Regions from separate parts of the Bradyrhizobium sp. 18BD genome, predicted to be linked through region 2. Evidence: riboswitches for the same ligand, from Rfam matches in the RefSeq annotation. Region 2 holds a riboswitch; the other holds the start of a gene.
What was found. A riboswitch is a leader RNA that binds a small molecule or an ion and turns the genes downstream of it on or off. The one in region 2 is predicted to bind glycine.
Positions count from the first base shown of each region.

Region 1: another riboswitch for glycine. It lies ahead of gcvT (glycine cleavage system aminomethyltransferase GcvT); the one in region 2 lies ahead of RAD16_RS20360 (D-amino acid dehydrogenase).

Region 1 is NZ_JAVAYL010000020.1:131,242-140,807, forward strand. Features, by position in the region: gene alaS (alanine--tRNA ligase) at 1-1,432, opposite strand, end outside; glycine riboswitch at 1,666-1,756, shown strand; gene gcvT (glycine cleavage system aminomethyltransferase GcvT) at 1,903-3,051, shown strand; gene gcvH (glycine cleavage system protein GcvH) at 3,062-3,430, shown strand; gene gcvP (aminomethyl-transferring glycine dehydrogenase) at 3,448-6,330, shown strand; gene RAD16_RS30990 (hypothetical protein) at 6,453-7,427, opposite strand; gene recA (recombinase RecA) at 7,811-8,899, opposite strand; gene RAD16_RS31000 (hypothetical protein) at 9,349-9,525, shown strand.
Region 2 is NZ_JAVAYL010000011.1:19,124-28,689, forward strand. Features, by position in the region: gene RAD16_RS20345 (ABC transporter ATP-binding protein) at 1-1,492, opposite strand, end outside; gene RAD16_RS20350 (ABC transporter permease) at 1,654-2,541, opposite strand; gene RAD16_RS20355 (ABC transporter permease) at 2,562-3,503, opposite strand; gene RAD16_RS20360 (D-amino acid dehydrogenase) at 3,685-4,986, opposite strand; glycine riboswitch at 5,054-5,167, opposite strand; glycine riboswitch at 5,171-5,274, opposite strand; gene RAD16_RS20365 (M20/M25/M40 family metallo-hydrolase) at 5,369-6,499, opposite strand; gene RAD16_RS20370 (ABC transporter substrate-binding protein) at 6,768-8,375, shown strand; gene RAD16_RS20375 (ABC transporter substrate-binding protein) at 8,523-9,566, shown strand, end outside.

The sequences.
Region 1 (9,566 bases), on a different contig from region 2:
CCTGGCCGTCCTTCACCAGCGCGGAGACCACCCCCTCGGCGCTCTCGGTCTCGTAGCCCAGGAATTCGGTGGCCCCGAGCTTTTCGCGCAGCGGGAACCAGATCGCTTCCGAAGCCGCCTCGCCCGATCCCTTCCAGGACTCGCGCGCCTTGGCCTTCTGGCGCTCCATCGCGTCGGTGAACGCAGCCTGGTCGACGCCGATGCCGCGCGACTTCAGCGCGTCCTGCGTCAGGTCCAGCGGGAAGCCGTAGGTATCATACAGCGTGAAGGCGACGTCGCCGTCGAACATGTCGCCCTTCTTCAGGGACGCCGACTTCTCGTCGAGAATGGCCAAGCCGCGTGAAAGAGTCTTGCGGAAGCGGGTCTCTTCCAGCCGCAGCGTTTCCTCGATCAAATTCTCCGCGCGCATCAGGTCGGGATAGGCCTGGCCCATCTCGCGGACCAGCGCCCAGACCAGGCGATGCATCAGCGGCTCCTTGGCGCCGAGAAGCTGCGCATGGCGCATCGCGCGGCGCATGATCCGGCGCAGCACATAGCCACGGCCTTCGTTCGAGGGCAGCACGCCGTCCGCGACCAGGAAGGCCGACGAACGCAGATGGTCGGCGATGACGCGGAACGAGGCGACGGTCTGCTCGTTCGGTCCGCTGCCGAGCGCCGACGACGTCGCGTCGATCAAATGACGGAACAGGTCGGTCTCGAACACGCTGTCCACGCCCTGCATGATGCAGGCCATGCGCTCGAGGCCCATGCCGGTGTCGATCGAGGGACGCGGCAGATCCACGCGCTCTTCCTTCGTCACCTGCTCATATTGCATGAACACCAGGTTCCAGAACTCGAGGAAGCGGTCGCCGTCTTCGTCCGGCGAGCCCGGAGGTCCGCCCCAGATGTGATCGCCGCGGTCGATGAAGATCTCCGAGCACGGGCCGCACGGGCCGGTGTCGCCCATCGCCCAGAAATTGTCCGAGGTCGGAATGCGGATGATGCGGTCGTCGGAGAAGCCGGCGATCTTCTTCCAGAGCCCGTGCGCCTCGTCGTCGGTGTGGTAGACGGTGACGAGCAGCTTGTCCTTGTTGAGCCCAAAATCCTTCGTGATGAGCTTCCAGGCCAGCTCGATCGCGCGCTCTTTAAAGTAGTCGCCGAACGAGAAGTTGCCGAGCATCTCGAAGAAGGTGAGATGGCGCGCGGTGTAGCCGACATTGTCGAGATCGTTGTGCTTGCCGCCGGCGCGCACGCATTTCTGCGAGGTGGTGGCGCGCTGATAGGGCCGCTTCTCCACGCCGGTGAAAACGTTCTTGAACTGCACCATGCCGGCATTGGTGAACATCAACGTCGGATCGTTGCGCGGCACCAATGGCGAGGACGACACGATCTCGTGCCCGTTCTCGGCAAAGAAGTTCAGAAAGGTCGACCTGATCTCGTTGACGCCGCTCATGTTCATCCAATCGGGTGTGCTTGGACCCGCTCATCGCCATCCAAACCGCGAGTTTGGGCTGTTATCTGCGGGCCAAAGCGCTTTTAGACAAGGCCAGCTTCGCTGTCCAGAAACTGTGCAGAGAGATCAGTGGGTTGCCGCAGGCGCGCAATCCCGTTGCAAACCCCGTTGAAAGCCGTCAGGTGCGCGTTGACAGGCTTGGCCGGGCTGTGGTCTGTACCCATCTGTATCGTACGGCCACGTCGGGAGAGACCGGCATCTGGTAGCCGGCGCCGAAGGAGCAACCGCCCCGGAAACTCTCAGGCAAAAGGACCGCGTGGCTTTGACGACATCTGGAAAGAGGCGCTGGCGGGCTTGAGACCCGGATAGCGTCCGCCGACGGGATAATACTCTCAGGCACAGCGACAGATGGGGCTTCGACTGGTTGCTTCCGGGGAATCGTCCCCGGGGAACCGCCGAGGACCCCTGCGATGCCAGTGCGTGACGACAAAGACTCCCTGAAACGTACCCCCCTCTACGACCTCCATGTGACGCTCGGCGGCAAAATGGTGCCGTTCGCGGGCTATGACATGCCCGTGCAGTACCCCGCGGGCGTGCTCAAGGAGCACCTGCAGACCCGCTCCTCCGCCGGCCTGTTCGACGTCTCCCATATGGGACAGATCGCGCTGCGGCCGAAATCGGGGAAGGTCGAGGACGCCGCCCGCGCGCTGGAACGGCTGGTGCCCCAGGACATCGTGGCGATTGCGCCGGGCCGCCAGCGCTACGCCCAGTTCACCAATGCCGATGGCGGCATTCTCGACGATCTGATGGTCGCCAATTTCGGCGATCACCTGTTCCTGGTGGTCAACGCCGCCTGCAATGCCGAGGACGAGGCGCATCTGCGCGCGAATCTCTCGGACACCTGCGTCATCGATTCGCTTGAAGACCGGGCGCTGATCGCGCTGCAGGGTCCGAAGGCGGAATCAGCGCTGGCGAAATTATGTGCAGAGGCGCCCGCCATGAAGTTCATGGACGCCGGCCCGCATAAGGTTGCCGGCCTCGCCTGCTTCGTCTCGCGCTCGGGTTACACCGGCGAGGACGGTTTTGAAATTTCGGTGGCAGCTAGCGATGCCGAGCGCCTCACCAAGACGCTCCTCGAAAATCCCGATGTGATGCCGATCGGCCTCGGCGCCCGCGACAGCCTGCGGCTGGAAGCCGGGCTCTGCCTCTACGGCCACGACATCGACACCGCGACCACGCCGGTCGAAGCCGCGCTCGAATGGTCGGTGCAGAAGAGCCGCCGCACCGGCGGTGCCCGCGCCGGCGGCTTTCCGGGTGCGGAGAAGATCCTTGCGCATTTCGATAACGGCGCCTCCCGCCGCCGCGTCGGCCTGCTCGCCCAGGGCCGCGCGCCGGTGCGCGAGGGCGCGCTGCTGTTCGCCGACGCGACCGCAGGCGAGCCCATTGGAAAAGTCACCTCCGGCGGCTTCGGCCCGAGCCTGAATGCGCCGGTCGCGATGGGCTATGTGCCCACGAGCGCGAGCGCGCTCGGCACGCAAATCTTCGCCGAGGTGCGCGGGCAACGCCTGCCGCTCACCGTCGCCGCCATGCCTTTCGTAAAAAACACCTACAAACGCTGAGGACCTGTGAATGACCACGACGCTGTACACCTCCGACCATGAATGGCTGGCCATCGACGGCGACGTCGCCACCGTCGGGATCACCGACTACGCGCAGTCGCAGCTCGGCGACGTCGTGTTCGTCGAGCTGCCCAAGGTCGGCCGCGCGCTGAAGAAGGCCGAAGCCGCCGCCGTCGTGGAATCGGTCAAGGCCGCCTCCGACGTCTACGCGCCAATCTCCGGCCAAGTGCTCGAGACCAACGAGGCACTTGCCGCCGAGCCGGCGCTGGTGAATTCGGACGCGCAGGGCGCGGCGTGGTTCTTCAAGATCAAGATTGCAGACAAGAGTGAGCTCGGCGGCCTCATGGATGAGGCTGCCTACAAGGCACATACGGCTTAAGGACGATGGAGCAAGCGATGACCGCCCACCGTAAATCCAGCGGCGATACCGCCGCCAGTTTCGTTCGCCGCCACATCGGCCCGTCGGCGCGCGATGTCACCGCCATGCTCGAAACCGTCAGCGCCAGGAGCGTCGACGCGCTGATGGCGGAGACGCTGCCGGCGTCGATCCGGCAGGCCGCCCCGCTCGACCTCGGCAAGCCGCTCAGCGAGACCGAGGCGATCGCGCATATGGGCGAGCTCGCAGCCCAGAACCAGGTCTTCACCTCACTGATCGGGCAAGGCTATTCCGGCACGATCCTGCCCGCGGTGATCCAGCGCAACATTCTGGAAAACCCCGCCTGGTACACGGCCTACACGCCCTACCAGCCCGAGATCAGCCAGGGCCGGCTCGAGGCGCTGCTCAACTTCCAGACCATGATCTGCGACCTCACCGGGCTCGACGTCGCCAACGCCTCGCTGCTCGATGAAGCGACCGCCGCGGCCGAAGCGATGGCGCTCGCCGAGCGGCACTCGCAGGTGAAGGCAAAGGCCTTTTTCGTCGACAAGGACGTGCATCCGCAGACGCTGGCGGTAATGCGCACCCGCGCCGAGCCGCTCGGCTGGACTCTGATCGTCGGCGATCCCCTCGCCGACCTCGACAAGGCGGACGTGCTCGGCGCGCTGCTGCAATATCCGGGTTCTTCGGGCGCGGTGCGCGACCTCCGGCCCGCGATCGCGGCGCTGAAGGCCAAGGGCGCACTCGCCATCGTTGCCGCTGACCTGCTGGCCCTGACGCTGCTCGCCTCGCCCGGCGAGCTCGGTGCCGACATCGCGATCGGTTCGGCGCAACGCTTCGGCGTGCCGATGGGCTATGGCGGACCGCACGCGGCCTATATGGCGGTGCGCGATGCGCTGAAGCGCTCGCTGCCCGGCCGCATCGTCGGCCTCTCCGTGGATTCGCGCGCGATGCCTGCCTATCGCCTCGCGCTGCAGACCCGCGAGCAGCACATCCGCCGCGAGAAGGCGACCTCCAACATCTGCACCGCGCAGGTGCTGCTCGCCGTGATCGCCTCGATGTATGCGGTCTATCACGGTCCCGAGGGCCTGGCGCAGATCGCACGCAACGTGCATCGCCGCGCCGCCGTGCTCGCGGCGGGCCTGCGCAAGCTCGGCTTTGCGCCGAGCAGCGAAAGCTTCTTCGACACGCTGAGCGTGGACGCCGGCGCCAAGCGCGCCGAGATCATCGCGCGCGCGGCGGCCGAGAAGATCAATCTCGGCATCGGTGACGCGGCCCTGCGTATTGCGCTTGACGAGACCACGACGCAAGCGACGGTGGAAGCCGTCTGGCGCGCCTTCGGCGGCACGCTTGCCTATGCCGAGATCGACGCCACCACGCGCGAGGCGCTGCCGGTGGCTCTGAAGCGCACGACCGACTTCCTGACCCATCCGGTGTTCCACGCCCATCGCTCGGAAACCGAGATGCTGCGCTACATGCGCAAGCTCAGCGATCGCGACCTCGCGCTCGACCGCGCCATGATCCCGCTCGGCTCCTGCACGATGAAGCTGAACGCGACCACCGAGATGATGCCGCTGACCTGGCCGGAATTCGCGACGCTGCATCCGTTCGTGCCGCGCGAGCAGGCCGCCGGCTATCACGCGCTGTTCGCACGGCTGGAGAAGTGGCTGTGCGACATCACCGGCTATGACGCGATCTCGCTGCAGCCGAATTCGGGCGCACAAGGCGAATATGCCGGGCTGCTCGCGATCCGCGGCTATCATGCCGCGCGCGGAGAGACGCATCGCAAGATCTGCCTGATCCCCTCCTCCGCCCACGGCACCAACCCGGCCTCGGCCGCGATGGTCGGCATGGACGTGGTGGTGGTCGCCTGCGAGAAGAACGGCGACGTCGACGTCAACGATCTCCGCGCCAAGGCGGAGAAGCACTCGAACGACCTCGCCGCGGTCATGATCACCTATCCCTCGACGCATGGCGTGTTCGAGGAGCACATCCGCGAGATCTGCGACATCGTGCACGGCCATGGCGGCCAGGTGTATCTGGATGGCGCCAACCTCAACGCGCAGGTCGGCCTTAGCAGGCCCGGCGATTACGGTGCCGATGTCAGCCATCTCAATCTGCACAAGACCTTCTGCATCCCGCATGGCGGCGGCGGACCCGGCATGGGCCCGATCGGCGTCAAGGCGCATCTTGCGCCGTTCCTGCCAAGTCATCCTGAAAATCGTCATCCGGCGACGAGAGCCGACACACCGGTCGGCCCGGTCTCGGCCGCGCCGTTCGGCTCGGCCTCGATCCTCACCATCTCCTACATCTACATTTTGATGATGGGCGGCGAAGGATTGAAGCGCGCCACCGAGATCGCGATCCTCAATGCCAACTACATTGCCGCGCGCCTCGATGCGCACTTCCCGGTGCTCTACAAGAACGCCAGGGGCCGCGTCGCCCATGAGTGCATCGTCGATCCCAGGCCGCTGAAGACGACCTCGGGCGTCACCGTGGACGACATCGCCAAGCGCCTGATCGATTACGGCTTCCACGCTCCCACCATGAGCTTCCCGGTACCGGGCACGCTGATGATCGAGCCGACCGAGTCGGAATCCAAGGCCGAGCTGGATCGCTTTTGCGACGCCATGATCGCGATCCGCAAGGAGATCGCCGAGGTCGAAGCCGGCCGCTTCAAGATCGAGGCCTCGCCGCTGCGCCACGCCCCGCACACCGTGCACGACATCGCCGATGATGCGTGGAATCGCGCCTACACCCGCAGCGAAGGCTGCTTCCCCGCGGGCACGTCGCGCACCGACAAATATTGGTGCCCGGTCGGCCGCGTCGACAACGTCTATGGCGATCGCAATCTGGTGTGCTCGTGCCCGCCGGTGAGCGATTACGCGGAAGCCGCGGAGTAGGACGCGACGGAGGTCTCGTAGGGTGGGCAAAGCGAAGCGTGCCCACGACCTTTGCATGCGGTGAAAGATCGTGGGCACGGCGCTTACGCGCCTTTGCCCACCCTACGGCACTGAACGCTTATCTAAGGCGCGACCAACAATCGGCTTTCGCGATCCCACCGCCAGAGCCGTTCGTTGGTCAGCTCGGTCCCGCCCCACCAGCGATAGATCCGGTTGTGGCGCCACATATCGTCCTCGCGCGCAAAAATTGAACGCCCGAGCTCAGTCAGCGTGACCTTCCACTCGCTCTTGCCGAAATAGCGGGCCTCATTGTCGAATGACGGATCGCCCAACAGGACCGGCGGCGCCGAATGGGCCCCCAGTTCGAGCAAAGCATCGCGCGCTTCGCCTTCTTCGAGCACATCGCGCATCCACCACGCCTCGGTGACGCGCCTTGGGTCGGTGTGCCCGTCGTTCACAAAGTCCAGAATATCCATTTCGCTGGCACTCAGTCCCGTCACGCTGTCCGGAAGCTCTTCAAGCAACGCGATGAGCGCCGGTCGAAGTCTCGGCAGGATCATCAGATCCGTCATCAACAGGTCGAAACAGGGTTTTGGCGTTTCAGCCCGATAAGCTTGCCAGGCGCGGCTTGCCGTCACCAAATGGTTGTCGGCCACCTTGAAGGACGGCAGCTTCCATTTTGCGACAGACTCGGGAGCATAGTGCGCAACATGATCGTCCGTGTGCACCAGGCTCAGCTTCGCTGTGATCTCCTTGTATGGGCGAAGCAGGTCCAGCAACCAGACCAGCACAAGCTGATCGTTTGGTCGAGGATCGACCCATATTTCAATTGAGTCGAACTTCGCACACAGCTCGAAGAAACCGATATCGCGCGTTCCGAATCCCTCCAGCGAGCCGCGACAAGCGTCATCAAGCCAATGATCGCCGGAATTGCAGTGCTTTGCCGATCGGCGCTCCAGCCCCATCAAAAGCTGTTCCTCGGAAGGCAACTTCCTCCAGACGAAGCGTAGATAGAATCCGAGCACAACGTTCGCCAGGCCCGACTGGCGAAGCACGCTTTCGTCAAGGTGGTTCGTGGATAAAATCAAATGGGACACACTCACCTCTCAAAATTGATACGCAAGACAAGAACATTCCGAGCGAATACGTACTCATTAATCAGGCGCGATCAGTGAGAGGGCCTCGCGATCCCACCGCCAGAGCCGCTCGTTGGTCAGGTGCGAGCCGCCCCATCAGCGATCGAGCCTCGAGCTCGGCAGCGGACGGCAGCGGTCCCCAGACCAGCCGGCGCTCGATCGCAACACGAGATCGGCAAGGCCGGCGCGTTGGATGGCGCCTGCGGTGGATGCGTCTATGGTCACAATCAGGCACTTAATCGCCCCACCCCACTGTCACGCTCAACACGAAAACGGGCACTGATGACGTCGGCAACTCAACGTCCTCAGCGCCCGCTCCTCGCGAAAAACTTTCGCGTTAGGCCTTACTCTTCCGCCGGCTCGTCGCCGTCGGCGTCGCTCTCGGGCGTGCCGGCCAAAATCTGCTCGGAGATCAGGCCCGAGTTCTGGCGGATCGAGGTCTCGATCTTGGCGGTGATGTCGGGATTGGCCTTCAGGAACGCTTTCGAGTTCTCGCGGCCCTGGCCGAGGCGCTGGCTGTCATAGGAGAACCAGGCGCCGGATTTCTCGACGATGCCGGCCTTGACGCCGAGATCGAGGATCTCGCCCATCTTGGAGACGCCCTCGCCGTACATGATGTCGAACTCGACCTGCTTGAAGGGCGGCGCCAGCTTGTTCTTCACCACCTTGACGCGGGTGGTGTTGCCGACCACTTCGTCGCGCTCCTTGATCGCGCCGATGCGGCGGATGTCGAGGCGGACGGAGGCATAGAACTTCAGCGCGTTACCGCCGGTGGTGGTTTCCGGCGAGCCGTACATCACACCGATCTTCATGCGGATCTGGTTGATGAAGATCACCATGGTGTTGGACTTGTTGATCGACGCTGTGAGCTTGCGCAGCGCCTGGCTCATCAGACGCGCCTGCAGACCCGGCAGCGCATCGCCCATCTCGCCCTCGAGCTCGGCCTTCGGCACCAGTGCCGCGACCGAATCGACCACCAGAACATCCACCGCACCCGAACGCACCAGCGTGTCGCAGATTTCCAGTGCCTGCTCGCCGGTGTCGGGCTGCGAGATCAGCAGCTCGTCGATGTTGACGCCAAGCTTGCGGGCATAGACCGGGTCGAGCGCGTGCTCGGCGTCGATGAACGCGCAGATGCCGCCCTTCTTCTGCGCTTCCGCCACCGTATGCAGCGCCAGGGTGGTTTTGCCCGAGGATTCCGGCCCGTAGATCTCGACGATGCGTCCCTTGGGCAGGCCGCCGATGCCGAGCGCAATATCGAGCCCGAGCGAGCCCGAAGACACCGCCTCGATGTCCATGGACCGGTCGCTCTTGCCGAGCTTCATCACCGATCCCTTGCCGAACTGGCGCTCGATCTGAGAGAGCGCGGCAGCCAGGGCTTTACTCTTGTCCATGGAAGATCCTTCGACGATACGCAGGGCAGTGGCGGACATTGGGTCGTGCTCCTTATGACGAGGATTCGGGTGCGGGACAAACGGTTGGGCAGCGGGTCGTCGATAAAAACAACGTACCCTATCTGTTCTCTGTTCGCAATATGTTCTTTTGCAAATTTGAGGCGCTGGCCTGTTTCCGGCTTCGGTGACCTGGTTTGAATCTGGCAGTGGCTTGTTCTGGCCGACCAATAAAAACGCCGCCTGCTTCAATGATCGCAGGCGGCGGCTTTCCAGCCCCGGGTGGGTTTGCAAAACCCCGGTGCTGATTAATCTGCACAAGTTGTGCCAAGGTTTTGTGTCGCGCAACGGGACACAAGCAGGGGCGGGGTGTCCGGATCGGGACAGCACCCGGATTTGGGTACCGTCCGGTCCCCAAACTTGATTTTTGTTATGTCCCAATCTGCTTGGCGTGCCCTAAAGTCGGGAAAAACAAGCAATCGGCAGGCGCTATGCAGGACTATCAGACCCAGCTCGAAAAGCTCCGGAAGGACGCCGCGGAGTGCGCCCTCATCCGTGACCTCGCGACCGACAGGGCAAAGCAGGAGCTATTTGGTCGTCTTGCCGATCATCTGAGCGTCCTCGCCGATCAGGTGGAAGCGGCCATGCACGAGCGAAAGGTCGGGTAGCCCCGCGCGGCAAGCCTGCGATCCGTGTCCTCATCTGCCCT
Region 2 (9,566 bases):
TCACCACGACCTCGTCGCAGATTTGCGCTGCGACGCGCAAATCGTGGGTGATGAACAGGATGGCGATGCCGAGCCGCCGCTGAATCTCGTCGAGCAGTTCCAGTACCTGCGCCTGCACGGAGACGTCGAGCGCGGAGACCGCTTCGTCCGCGACCAGCACGTCGGGATCGAGCGCGAGCGCGCGCGCGATGGCGATGCGCTGGCGCTGGCCGCCGGAGAACTGGTGCGGATAGCGCGACACGGCATCGGCGGGCAGGCCGACCAGCTCGAGCAGCTCGCGCGCGCGCTTCATCGCAGCGGCGTGCGAGGTGCCGTAATTGATCGGGCCTTCCGCGATGCTCTCGCCGACGGTGATGCGCGGGTTGAGCGAGCGGTAGGGGTCCTGGAACACGATCTGGATCTTCTGCCGGTGCGGCTGCAGCAGGCGGCGCGAGATGTCCGAGATCTCGCGGCCCGCAAGGCGCACGCCGCCGGAGGTCGGGTCGATCAGCCGCACGATGCAGCGCGCCACCGTCGACTTGCCCGAGCCGCTTTCGCCGACGATGCCGAGCGTGCGGCCCTTGCGCAGCGTCAGCGTCACCTTGTCGGCGGCAACGACCTCGCGGCCTTTGCCGAAGAACGCGCGCTCCTTGTAGACCTTGCTGAGTTCGTTGGCCTCGAGCACGACGGGCTCGCGGCTCTCCTCGCGCGGTGGCCGCGGGACCAGGCTCGGCACCGAGGCCAGCAGGTTGCGGGTGTATTCCATGGTCGGATTGCGCAGCACGGTCTCGAGCGGACCGGTTTCGACGAGACGGCCCTGACGCATCACCGCGACGCGGTCGGCGATCTCCGCCACCACGCCCATGTCGTGGGTGATGAACAGCACCGCGGTGCCGTGGTCGCGCTGGAGCTCGCGGATCAGGGACAGGATCTGCTTCTGGGTGGTGACGTCGAGCGCGGTGGTCGGCTCGTCCGCAATCAGCAGCTTCGGCTCCAGCACCAGTGCCATCGCGATCATGATGCGTTGGCGCTGACCGCCCGAGAGGCGGTGCGGGTAGGAGGCGAAGATGCGCTCGACCTGGGGCAGGTGGACCTGCTCCATCATGTCGAGGATGCGCTTCCTGCGTGCCTTGCCATCAAGGTCGGTGTGAGCGCGCAGCACCTCGTCGATCTGGCGGCCGACCGGCACGACCGGATTGAGCGCGGTCATCGGCTCCTGGAAGATCATCGCCATCCTGGTCGCGCGCAACTGGCGCAGGCGGCGATCGGTCGCGGTGAGGATCTCCTCGCCGACGAGCTTTACGCTGCCGCTGGTCGGAACCAGCGTGCCCTTCGGCAGCAGGCCCATCGTGGTGAGCGAGGTGACCGACTTGCCCGAGCCGCTTTCGCCGACCAGGCACAGCGTCTCGCCTTCGTGGACCTGGATCGAGATGCCGTCGATGATGTTTGCGCCCTTCGGCTTCTTGCCGACGGAGACGACGAGGTTGTTGATGTCGAGAACGATATTGGTCATCAGGTCACTCCGTCGTCATTGCGAGGAAGCTCGCGACAAAATTGCAAAGCAATTTTGCGCTGTAGCGACGAAGCAATCCAGAAATCTTTCCGCGGATGCGGGCTGGATTGCTTCGCTTCGCTCGCAATGACGGAACATGGGGGACGGCCGGCGAGACAAAATCACTTCCCCTCCCGCTGCTTCATGCGGGGATCGAGTGCGTCGCGGGCGGCGTCGCCGATCAGATTGATGCTAAGGATGGCGATCGAGAGCAGCAGGCCCGGCCAGAAGATCAGTGTCGGCTTGAGCTGAAAATACTGGCGGCCCTCGGCCATGATGTTGCCCCAGGTCGGCGTCTCCGGCGAGATGCCGGCGCCGAGGAAGGACAGGATCGCCTCGGTGAGGATCGCGGAGGCGCAAACGTATGTGCCCTGGACAATCAGCGGCGCGATAGTGTTCGGCATCAGGTGCCGCCACATGATCTTCGGCAGACTGGAGCCAACCGAGATCGCGGCCTCGACATAGGGCTCCTCGCGCGCCGACAGCACGACCGAGCGGACCAGGCGCGCCACGCGCGGAATTTCCGGGATGGTGATCGCGACCATCACGGTCCAGATGCTGGCGCCGGACAAGGACACCACCGCGATGGCGAGCAGGATGCTCGGCATCGCCATCAGGCCGTCCATGACGCGCATCAGGATGGAATCGACCAGCTTGAAGAAGCCGGAGACGAGGCCGATCGCAAGTCCGATCGCGACCGCGAGGATCGCCGAACCGATGCCGATCAGCAGCGAGATGCGGCCGCCATAGATCACGCGCGACAGCAGGTCGCGACCATAGGCGTCGGTGCCGAGCAGGAACTGCGCCGAGGCGGGCTTGAGCCGCTGCGACGGCGCAAGCTGGATCGGATCATGCGGCGCGATCAGCGGCGCCAGGATCGAGATCAGCACGATCAGCACCAGCAGGATCGTGGCTGCCGCGATGATCGGCGTCGAGGTGAGGAAGCCGAAACGCGGCCGCAGCGGCGCCGTGATCGGGATGGATGACTGGGGGAGGCTATCGACCGTCATTGTTGTTCTTATCCTTGGTCCTAGTACCGGATCCGGGGATCGAGCAGCGTGTAGGCGACGTCGATCAGGAGGTTGACGACGACGTAGATCAGCGAGGTCAGCAGGATCATCGCCTGGATCACCGGATAGTCGCGCGCCAGCACCGCATCCACGGTGAGGCGGCCGATGCCGGGAATGTTGAACACGCTCTCGGTGACGACGACGCCGGAGATCAGCAGTGCAAAGCCGGTGCCGATCACGGTGATCACGGGCACGGCGGCGTTGCGCAGCGCGTGCCGCATCATCACCGCGACCTCGTTGATGCCCTTGGCGCGCGCCGTGCGCACATAGTCTTCGCCGAGCACGTCGAGCATCGCCGCGCGCGTCATGCGGGCGATCAGTGCGATATAGATGAAGGACAGCGCACAGGTCGGCAGGATGATGCGCTCGAAGAACGGTCCGAAGCCGTTGAAGATGCTGCGGAAGCCCTGCACCGGCACCCAGCGCAGGTCGATCGCGAAAATCTCGATCAGGATGTAGCCGACCACGAACACCGGCACCGAGAAGCCGAGCACCGAGAGACCCATCACGAAACGGTCGATCCAGGTGCCGTGCTTCCACGCCGCGATGACCCCCAAGGGCACGGCGACGATGACGGCGAGGATGATGGTCGAGAGTGCGATCGAGATCGACGGCTCGACGCGCTGGCCGATCATCTTGATGACCGGCAGGTTGGAGATCAGCGACGTGCCGAGATCGCCGTGCAGGAGCTTGTTCACCCAGGTGATGAACTGCACGATCAGCGGCTCGTTGAGACCGAGCGATTCCCGGATGCGCTCGAGCCGTTCCGGCGTCGCGTTGTCGCCGGCGAGGATCGCGGCGGGATCGCCCGGCGTCAGCCGCAGCAACAGGAACACGAACAGCGCGACGACGCCCATCACGGGCACCGCAGCCAGAACGCGGCGAATGAGATAACCCAGCATGCACCTATCTCCGGCTGCGGAATGTGTGGGGCCTCGAGGCGCCCATGGAATCTGTCGTGTCTATCATGCGCGCCTGCCATTCGGACGGGAAGGGTGGCCGGAGAAGCCGTTCTTGCGGGGCAAATTGTGTGCCAAGGGCAGGGCGGTCGCAAGGGGCCGCCCCGCCCTGGATCGAGACCACTCAGGATGCATGACGCAGCTCGCGCTCAACCCCAAGTGAAGGCACGGTGGGCGGCGCATTGAGCCCGCGCCAGCCGTCGATGGTTCCGGCGATCATCTGCGCGGTCGCGGCCGACAGGGTCCAGCCGAGATGGCCGTGGCCGGTGTTGAAGAACACGCCCGGCATCCGGCCTGCACGCACCACCGGCATCATGTTCGGCATCATCGGCCGCAAGCCGGCCCAGGGCACGACGCGCGACGTCTCGACGGACGGGAAGTTGCTGCGCACCCAGTCGACCAGCGGCTGCACGCGATCGGCGCGGATGTCGCGGTTGAAGTCGTTGAATTCGGCCGTGCCGGCGACACGGAAGCGATCGGCGCCGAGCCGGCTGGTGACGATCTTGGCGGCTTCGTCGAGCAGGCTGACGGTCGGCGTCGCGTTGCGGCTCTCGGCGCTGTCGAGCTGCACGGTGATCGAATAGCCCTTCACCGGATAGACGTTGATGCGGTCGTCGAGGAGTGCTGCGAAGTGACGGCTGGCCACGCCGGCGCAGACCACCACGCCGTCCGCTTTCAGCATGCCGCGCGCGGATGGGGCAGCATCGCTTGCCGAAAGATCGGCCCAGCCGATGACAAAGCCGCCGCCGGCCTGCGCGATGGAGTCGATGTTGGCCTCGTGGATGAAGGTCGCGCCGCGGCGCTTGCAGGCCTCTGCGAGCCTGCGGGTAAACTTGTGGATATCGCCGGTCGCATCCGAGGGCGTATAGAAGCCGCCAAAGTAATCCTTGCGCAGCGCCGGCTCGATGGTGCGGATTTCCTCCGGCGTTACCGGGCGGCGGTCGAGGCCGCCTTCCTGCAACAGCGCGTTGACGCGCAGGCCGGATTCAAAGCCCTTCTTGTCGTGATAGATGTGGAGAATGCCGCGGCGTTCGAGATCGAAATCGATGCTTTCACGTTCCGCGATCTCGAACAGATATTTGCGGGCTTCGATCGCAAGCCGCGTGGTCTCGACCGTGTTGGCGCGGTAGTTGCCGATGTTGGCGACGAACTCGCTCATCCACGAATATTTGTGCCAGCTCGGCCGCGGGTTCATCAGCAGCGGCGCATCGCGCCGGAACATCCAGCGCAAGCCCTTCAGGATCGTCGCGGTGCTGTTCCACACTTCGGCATTGCTGGCGGAGAGCTGTCCGCCATTGGCGAAGGAGGTCTCCATCGCGGCGTAGCGGTGCTTGTCGAGCACCGTCACCTCAAAGCCGCGTTCGAGCAGGGCATAGGCGGTCGTCACGCCGGTGATGCCGGCGCCGATGATGGCGATATGGGTCATGGCAGGTTCGGGGCTCCCGTGAATTAGAGACGGCTAACCGCCGGCCAAAGGCCGTTGGCGGCGCCCCATCTGTCACGGTTACCTGAGAGCTTGATCCGGCGCAGACCTCGGCGAGGTCAGCTTCGGACTATCCCCTTCGGTGGACGTCACGACGTCTAAATCGTGCCGTCTCTCTCCAGATCGTCCTGACAATACAGTCCTTTTGCCTGAGAGTTTCCGGGGCGGTTGCTCCGTCGGCGCCGCAAAGAGGGCCGAAACCCTCGTTGCGATCTCTCCCGCATCGTCGCGTGGACCATCGAGCAGTACGATGCGCCTCATTTTTAGACAAGGCTAAATTTCAACCGCTACTGCCAACGCATTGTGCAGTGCGAAGTTGATTCAATTACTCAAGCGTCGCCAGCAATCCCGCCATCAGGCGCCCGCGCTCGACGAGGCTGTCCACCTCGATGAACTCTTCCAGCGTGTGGCCATTGCCGCCGCGCACGCCGAGGCCGTCGAGTGTCGGAATGCCCATCGCGCCGGTGAAGTTGCCATCGGAGCCGCCGCCGGAGCTCGCATGCGGCAATTCCGCGCCGAGCGATTTGGCGATGCCGCGCGCCTTTTCATACAGCGCCATCGTGCCGGCATCCGGCTCCCACACCGGACGCGTCACGCCGCGCGTCACCTTGAAGGTGACGTCATTCGCCGTGCCCGACAGGGCCAGCATGCGTTCGACGCCGCGGTCGAGATCGGCCTGGCGCTTGGCCATGGACAGCGCTTCGCCGGTCGCAGTCGTGGCAACGCAATTGACCCATTGTCCGCCATGCACGACGCCGACCGAGAAGGTGCAGTCTTCCGTCGTCATTGCGTCGATCGCAAGGATCTGCCGCGCCATCTCGCGGATCGCCGAGCGTCCCGCCGACAGTGTGGCGCCGGCGTGGCTCGGCCGGCCCGTCGCTTCCAGATTGAAGCGCGCGATGGCGTAACGTCCGGTGGTGACTCCGTTGTCGGCGCGGCCGGGTTCGGGCACCAGCACATATTTGTTGCGCGCGGCCTCGGCCTCGATGATGTCGCGCGTCGAGGGCGTGCCGACTTCCTCGTCCGGCGTGAACAGGATGGTGACCGGCAGCGGTGTGGTGAACGAGGCGCGCGCGAGCTGCCGGATCGCTTCCAGCGAGAGGTAGTTGCCGCCCTTCATGTCGTAGATGCCGGGGCCGTAGCACTTGTTGCCCTCGCGGCGCCATTTCAGTTTCTCGATGGTACCGACCGGGTGGACGGTATCCATGTGCCCGGCGATCAGGATGCCCGGCTCGCCCTGCTTGGGATGGGGAAAGCGCGCGCGGATGACGCCGCCGAAGCCCTGACGGCCGGCGATGCGTTCGATCGTCGCACCCATAATCGCCATATCCCGCGCTGCGATATCGAGCATGCGGTTCACCGCGCTCGCGTCCCAGGTTGGACTTTCGCATTCCACCCAGGTGCGCAGGCCCTCGAGCATGGCCTCGGAATCGAAGGGAAGATTGGCTGGATTCATCTTAATGTCTCTCAAGCTGCGAAAGGTGGAACGCGCATTGCATTGGCGCGGGGCAGGACAAGCGGAGAGAGTTGTAGAACTAAACCGATCTTTGTGGAGCCCGTACGTGCGACGCCATGGGCTGCACCGAAACCGGATTGACGCGCTCAAGACTGTCTGCAAGTCTCGAAAGATAAAGGCATTGCATGAGGTTAGGTCGCCCAAGAAACGCACCGAATGCTCACCCAATAATCTGCCTTTGAACAGTTTCACGTCAGGAGAAACTTTTATGTTGAACTTGATGCGCCGGGGGCGTCGCGCGTTCGCCTCCACACTTGCGCTGTCGGTCGTCGCGCTATCCACGGCGATGGCATCGCCGGTATTTGCGGCCGGCAAGACCATCACCGCGGTGATGCATTCGGATCTGCGGATCATCGACCCGATCTTCACCACCGCCTACATCACGCGTGACCATGGTTACATGGTGTACGACACGCTGATCACGACGGATTCGAACTTCAAGATCCAACCGCAGATGGCGGACTGGAAGATCTCCGACGACAAGCTGACCTACACCTTCACGCTGCGCGACGGCCTCAAATGGCATGACGGCACGCCGGTGACGGCGGAGGACTGCGTCGCTTCGCTGAAGCGCTGGGCCGCCGTCGACGGCATGGGCCAGCAGATGATGACCTTCACGGCCAGCATCGAGGCGACCGATGCCAAGACCATCACGCTGAAGCTGAAGGAGCCCTACGGCCTCGTTCTCGAATCGATCGGCAAGCCGTCCTCGCGCGTGCCCTTCATGATGCCGAAGCGCCTCGCCGAGACGCCGCCGGACAAGCAGATCCCCGAGCAGGTCGGCTCCGGCCCGTTCAAGTTCGTGCAGGGCGAATTCCAGCCCGGCGTGAAGGCGGTCTACGTCAAGAACACCGACTACGTGCCGCGCAAGGAAGCCCCGAGCTGGACGGCCGGCGGCAAGGTCGTGAAGGTCGACCGCGTCGAATGGATCACCATGCCGGACGCGCAGACCGCGGTGAACGCGCTGCAGTCGGGCGACATCGACTTCATGGAAGTGCCGCCGTGGGACATGCTGCCCGTGCTTGAGGGCAATTCGGACCTCAAGGTCGAGACGCTGAACAAGTTCGGCTATCAGACCCTCGGGCGCATGAACTTCCTCTATCCGCCCTTCGACAATCCGAAGATCCGACGCGCCGCGCTTCTGGCGATGAACCAGAAGGACGTGCTCGACGCGCTCGTCGGCAATCCCAAATACTACAAGATCTGCGGCGCGTTCTTCATCTGCGACACGCCGTTTGCGACCGATGTCGGCTCCGAGACGCTGGTCAAGGGCAACGGCATGGCGGAAGCCAAGAAGGCGCTCGCCGAGTCCGGCTATGACGGCACGCCCGTCGTGGTCATGGTGCCCGGCGACGTCGTCACGCTGAAGGCGCAGCCGACGGTGGCGGTGCAGCTGCTCCGCGAGGCCGGCTTCAAGGTCGACGCGCAGGCGACCGACTGGCAAACGGTGGTGAGCCGCCGTGCCAGCCAGAAGCCTCCGAAGGAAGGCGGCTGGAACATGTTCTTCACCAACTGGGTCAGCGCCGACGTCTCCAACCCGATCGCCAATCTCTCGATCGGCGGCCAGGGCAAGAAGGGCTGGTTCGGTTGGGCGGAGAACGCCAAGATCGAGAAGCTCAAGGACGACTTCGTCCGCGCTGCCTCGCTCGACGATCAGAAGAAGATCGCGACCGAGATCCAGAAGGAAGCCTATGACCAGGTGATCTACGTGCCGCTCGGCCAGTATTTGGCACCGAGCGCCTGGCGCAAGTCGCTCACCGGCGTGCTCGATGGCCCGGCCACCCCGGTGTTCTGGAACATCGACAAGTCGGAGTAGGGCCAGGTCGGAGCAAGGCCAAGTCGGAGTAAGGGGCGAAGGCGCGTTACCACGCCTTCCAGATCGTCACGCGGCGCCGCCGTCATCGGCGGCGCCGCTCGTCAGGAGAATTTCCAACTTCCAAGAAAACTTTCCAGGAGAACGTCAGTGTTCCAACTCATGCGCCGGTGGTGTCGGGCGTTCGCCTCCACACTTTCGATTTCAGTCGTGGCGCTTTCGGCACTGGCCTCGCCAGTTCTTGCCGCAGGCAAGACCATCACCGCCGTGATGCATTCGGATCTGCGCATCCTCGATCCGATTTTCACCAGCGCCTATATCTCGCGTAATCATGGCTACATGATCTACGACACGCTGATCGCGACGGATTCGAACTTCAAGATTCAGCCGCAGATGGCGGACTGGAAGATCTCCGACGACAAGCTGACCTACACCTTCACGCTTCGCGATGGCCTGAAGTGGCATGACGGCACGCCGGTCACCGCGGAAGATTGCGTTGCCTCCCTGAAGCGCTGGGCGCTTGTCGATGGCATGGGGCAGCAGATGATGCTGTTCACCGCGAGCATCGAGGCGACCGATCCCAAGACCATCACGCTGAAGCTGAAGGAGCCGTACGCGCTCGTGCTGGAATCGATCGGCAAGCCGTCCTCGCGGGTGGCTTTCATGATGCCGAAACGTCTCGCCGAGACGCCGGTGGACAAGCAGGTCCCCGAGCAGATCGGCTCCGGCCCATTCAAATTCGTGCAGGCTGAATTCCAGCCGGGGGTGAAGTCGGTCTACGTCAAGAACACCGATTACGTGCCGCGCAAGGAAGCGCCGAGCTGGACCGCCGGCGGCAAGGTGGCGAAGGTCGACCGCGTCGAATGGATCACGATGCCCGACGCGCAGACCGCGTTGAACGCGCTTCAATCGGGCGACATCGATTTCATGGAAATTCCTGCCATCGAAATGTTGCCCACCATCGAAGCCGACAAGGAGCTCAAGCTCGAGATCCTGAACAAGTTCGGCTACCAGACGGGCGCCCGGATGAATTTCCTTCATCCGCCATTCGACAACGTCAAGGTCCGCCGCGCAGCACTCATGGCGGTCAACCAGAAGGACGTGCTCGATGCGCTGATCGGCAATCCCAAATACTACAAGACCTGCGCCGCGGTCTTCATCTGCGACACGCCGTTCGCGACAGAGATTGGTGGT